Regions from separate parts of the Methylobacterium sp. CM6247 genome, predicted to be linked through region 1. Evidence: riboswitches for the same ligand, from Rfam matches in the RefSeq annotation. Region 1 holds a riboswitch; the other holds the start of a gene.

What was found. Region 1 has a riboswitch for cobalamin ahead of ACYQOP_RS02750 (CbtB domain-containing protein). Riboswitches for the same ligand answer to the same signal wherever they lie in the genome.
Region 2: linked by a shared signal. The riboswitch ahead of ACYQOP_RS06670 (TonB-dependent receptor) and the one ahead of ACYQOP_RS02750 (CbtB domain-containing protein) in region 1 are both predicted to bind cobalamin.

What each region holds. Positions count from the first base shown of each region.
Region 1 covers NZ_JBTXKX010000003.1:403,666-405,859, forward strand. The annotation lists gene cobO (cob(I)yrinic acid a,c-diamide adenosyltransferase) at 1-179, opposite strand, end outside; gene cobU (bifunctional adenosylcobinamide kinase/adenosylcobinamide-phosphate guanylyltransferase) at 176-688, opposite strand; cobalamin riboswitch at 795-988, shown strand; gene ACYQOP_RS02750 (CbtB domain-containing protein) at 1,043-1,219, shown strand; gene ACYQOP_RS02755 (CbtA family protein) at 1,250-2,029, shown strand; gene ACYQOP_RS02760 (DUF1636 family protein) at 2,022-2,194, shown strand, end outside.
Region 2 covers NZ_JBTXKX010000003.1:1,230,595-1,232,788, reverse strand. The annotation lists gene ACYQOP_RS06670 (TonB-dependent receptor) at 1-859, opposite strand, end outside; cobalamin riboswitch at 1,101-1,298, opposite strand; gene ACYQOP_RS06665 (catalase family protein) at 1,382-2,194, opposite strand, start outside.

The DNA.
Region 1 (2,194 bases):
GCCCGCAGGACGAGGCCGAGCCCGGCCGTGGTCTTACCCTTGCCAGGGCCGGTATTGACGATGAGCAGGCCCTTCTCGATCGTCTTGGCCGCGACCTCGGCGTCCTGGACGGCCTTGCGCTTCTCCATCTTCTCACGGTGCCGTTCGGCCTCCGGGTCGCTCGTGTCTGAAACGCTCATGCGCTCGCTCCGGGTTGGGGTTTCACGATCATCGGCAGTCCCGCCACCATGAACACCACATGGTCGGCCCGCGCGGCGAGGCGCTGGTGCAGTCGCCCGGCCGCGTCGCGGAAGCGGCGGGCGAGCGCGTTGTCCGGCACGATGCCGAGACCGACCTCGTTGCCCACCAGCACCACCGGCCCCGGCGCGCGACCGCAGGCCTCGATCAGCGCGGCGCTCGCCGCCTCGATATCGGCCTCGGACAGGATCAGGTTGGTGAGCCACAGGGTCAGGCAATCGACCAGCACCGGCCCGGTCGCCGCGGCGACGGCCTCGGCCAGATCGATCGGCACGTCCCGGGTGATCCAATCCGCCGAGCGGCGCGACCGGTGAAGGGCGACGCGCTCCCGCATCTCGTCGTCCCAGGCCTGCGCGGTGGCGAGGTAGAGCCACGGCGCCGGGTGGGCTTCCACGAGGCGCTCCGCGTGCAGGCTCTTGCCCGAGCGCGCGCCTCCGAGGACCAGTGTCATTCTTGGGGAAGGCTGCCGCATGGCTCCCTTTAGCGCGAAACCGCCCTGCCCCGTCAAAGCCGGTAAAACGCTTTGGCGGCGCGTTGTCAGCGGTCGCGTGAGCGCGTAGAAGCGAAGTTTGGACGGTGCCCCGGCGACGGGGTGAAAAGGGAATGCGGTGAGGGCTCGCGCCTGAAACCGCAGCTGCCCCCGCAACTGTGAGCGGAGACGGGCCTGCCATCGGCCACCGGAGCGATCCGGGAAGGCGGCAGGACCGGATGACCCGCGAGCCAGGAGACCTGCCTTCCGAAGGGGACATTGTCCTCCCGCTCTATCCTCGAACGCCGCCGGCGGGGCGGCCGGAGACCTGACACGATGACCACGAACACTCTCGCCCTCACCGGCACCCGCAGCAACGAGCGTCTCGGCGCGGTACTTATGGCCGCTTTCCTCGGCCTCGGGCTCGTCTTCATGGCCGGCTTCGCACCGGCGATGGCGCTGCACAACGCGGCCCACGATTTCCGGCACGCCCAGAATTTCCCCTGCCACTGACCGCCTCGCGCTCAGCCAGGACCTGATTTCATGATGATCCGACTCGTGTCGGCGGCCCTGGTCGCCGGCTTCCTGGCGGCTGTCGTCGCCACGGGCTTGCAGCTCGCCCTCACCTCGCCGCTGATCATCGCGGCCGAGCGTTACGAGAGCGGTGAAGCCACGGCGCCGGCCGCGCTATCGATGCCGCGCGGCGCCTCCCCGGCCTCCCTCATCGTGCCCGTCCATTCGGGCCACGACCATGGTGGCAAGACGGACGGTGTCGAAGGCGGCGAGGTCGCACCGGCCTGGCAGCCCGGCCCCGGCCTGCCCCGGATGGTCTTCACCGCCCTCGCGACCCTGGTCGGCGGCGTCGGCTACGCCCTGTTACTGGGCGCGGCTCTCATTGCCTGTGGGCGCGAGCCGAGCCCGGAAACCGGCCTGCGATTCGCCATCGCGGGGTTCCTCGCCGTGGCCCTCGCCCCGGCCCTCGGCCTACCGCCGGAACTGCCCGGCATGGAGGCGGCGCCGCTCGCCGAACGCCAGTTCTGGTGGGTCATGACCGCAGCCGCCACCGCCATGGGACTCTACCTCATCGCGATTCGCCGCTCCTCCATCGCCGTCGCTGGAGGGCTCGTGCTTATCGTCGCACCGCATCTGGCCGGGGCGCCGGAGACGAGCCACACCGCCTCCGCCCTGCCGCCGGGCTACGCGGCCCAATTCGCCGCTCGGTCGCTGGGCATCGCCTTCGTGTTCTGGGCGGTGATCGGCCTCGCCTTCGGCTGGGCCTGGAACAGCGTCGGGCGCAAGAGCCCGGCGACGTCGCATGCCTGACGAGGACATCCAGGCCGGCAGCCCGGTCGTACTCTACGTCTGCGCCACCTGTCGCACGGCCGGCGACACGTCCGAGCCCCGCGCCGGGGCCCGCCTCGTCTCGGCGCTGCGCGATGCGGTGACGGAAGCCGCCATCGAGGGCATCGCGGTCGAAAGCGTGGAGTG
Region 2 (2,194 bases), 830 kb from region 1:
TCGAGCGGATGACGTAGGCGCTGGCGCGGGTGACGCCGCCGTCGTCCGACCGGCTCCAGCGGCCCGACAGGGAGAAGCGGCTGGCATCGCCGCCATCGCTCGGATCGAGAGTGCCGAAGCGGCCGATCACGCCTTCGGAAATGGCCCGCTGCGGAACCTGGTTCGTCGCCGTCCAGCGGTTGGAATAGGCCATGCCGGTGAGGGAGAACCCGTCGAGGGCAGTGCCCTGGCTGTAGCGGAGAACGCCGTTGAGCTTGCGGATGTCGTCCGGCACCACCCAGGGGCCGTCATAGACCTGAGCCTCGCCGGCGGCGAGGAGCGTCCCCTCCCCGAGGGGTGCGGAGGCGATGGTGAGGGCCCGCTTGTAGCCGAAGCTCCCGATGGAGGTGAGCGCGAGTGGGCGGGGCACTGCGTCGATCGTGTCGATCCGCACCGATCCGGCGGAGGCGAAATCCCCGTCACGGGCGAGATACGGGCCCTTGTGGAACTCCACCGCGCCGACGAGTTCGGGAATGAGGAAGTTGATGTCGGCATAGCCCTGGCCGTGGCCATGGGTGCGCATGTTGGCCGGCATGCCGTCGATGGTGATGGCGATGTCCGTGCCGTGGTCGAGGTTGAAGCCGCGCAGGAAGTACTGGTTGGCTTTTCCCTCGCCGGAATGCTGCGTGACGATGAGGCCGGGCACGGCCTCCAGCACCTCGCCGGGGCGGGTCACCGGGCGATCGTTGAGGGCCCTGCCGGTGATGACGCCCGAACTCGACGTCAGCGCGGGAGCGGACAGGGCGCCAAACGCTTCGGCCCCGCCGGCTCCGCCCGTGGCTCCGCCGAGACCGGGACCGGCGGCAGGGGGCGGACGCATGTCGGCGGCCACGGAGAGTTCGTCGAGGGTCGCCTCGGCGGTGGTGGCCGTCCCGGACTGGGCAAGAACCGGCGAGGCGGATGCCAGGAATCCGAGGGCGAGGAGCGGAGGGACGAGACGAACGGACACAGGCGGAGACCTCGGGCAACGGCAGTGGCACGTCACCGCGAACGAAGCCGATCCCTGCGCGCGAGCGCAGGCGCCGACACCCCACCAGGACACCCCGCCCGATGCGTTTCGCGTGTGACCACGACTGACGGCAGGTCTCCTGGCTCACGGGTCGACGCCCTCTCATCGTCTTCCCAGGTGGATCACCCAGTGACGTGTTGATGATGGGCTCGCCGCTTACAGTTGCGGGGGCAGCCGCGGCATCGGGCCAAGACCCTCACCGCGTTCCCTTTTGATCCTCGCAAGAGGAACCGTCAGCGTCAGGCTAGGTCGGCCGCGACGAGACGGTCAATTGCGAGATGATCCCGCACCGATCATCGCCGCTGCCCTGTCGCATTGCAGCAACGTCCGGCGTCACTCCGGCAGAGCGTCGAGATTCTTTGGCTCCTCGATGCGGCGGCCGTTCTTCTCGGCCCGGAAGCGCTTGCCCATCTCGTAGGCCGATTTGCGCATGCGCATGATCCCGCCGAGCGGCCGGTGCGCGGCCAACCCGTGCCAGGGGCTGAACGATAGACCGTCATCGACGTAAGCCGCGCGGGCCTCGCTCCAGCTCGCCTGCGGCGCGGCGGTGAGGGTGGCGATGGTGCGGTAGGGGCTCGCGGTCTCAGGCCAGACCACGGAGGCGTCCTCCACCGGCATGTCGTCGAGGTTCAGGCACAGCTGCGCCCGCAATTCCCAGGTGCCGCCGTGGATGCGAAAATGCTCCATCACCGCCTCGCGGATCGCGTCGGCGGCGCTCGTGTCGTCCAGAGGCTTGTTCGCCAGCGCCCTCATTTCGGGAGAGACCGGGACGAGGGAGATCTTGGCGATGTGATCGCCGAAGCGCAGCGGGACCTGACTGTAGAAACTGTCGCCGAGGAGATGCGTCTCGGGCTGCCCACCGAGGGTCGCCAGGGTCGGGCTCGGCGAACCGGTGGTCGCGACGACCGCGCTCTGCACACCCCGAAGCGCCGCCGATGCGGCCTTCTTCAGTCCCTCCGCCCGATCGGTGGTCTTGGCGAGGCGCTTCAGCGTCGCGAGGAACGGCTTCGGTCCCGGCGCCGAGAAGGCCGGCCCATTGACGAGCACGAAATCCTGCGTGGCATCCCCTTCCGACCCTTCGAGACGCTCTCCCTCGACACCGAGGACCTTGATCGCCGTGCCGCGCGGGGTGGAGACGCTGTCGTC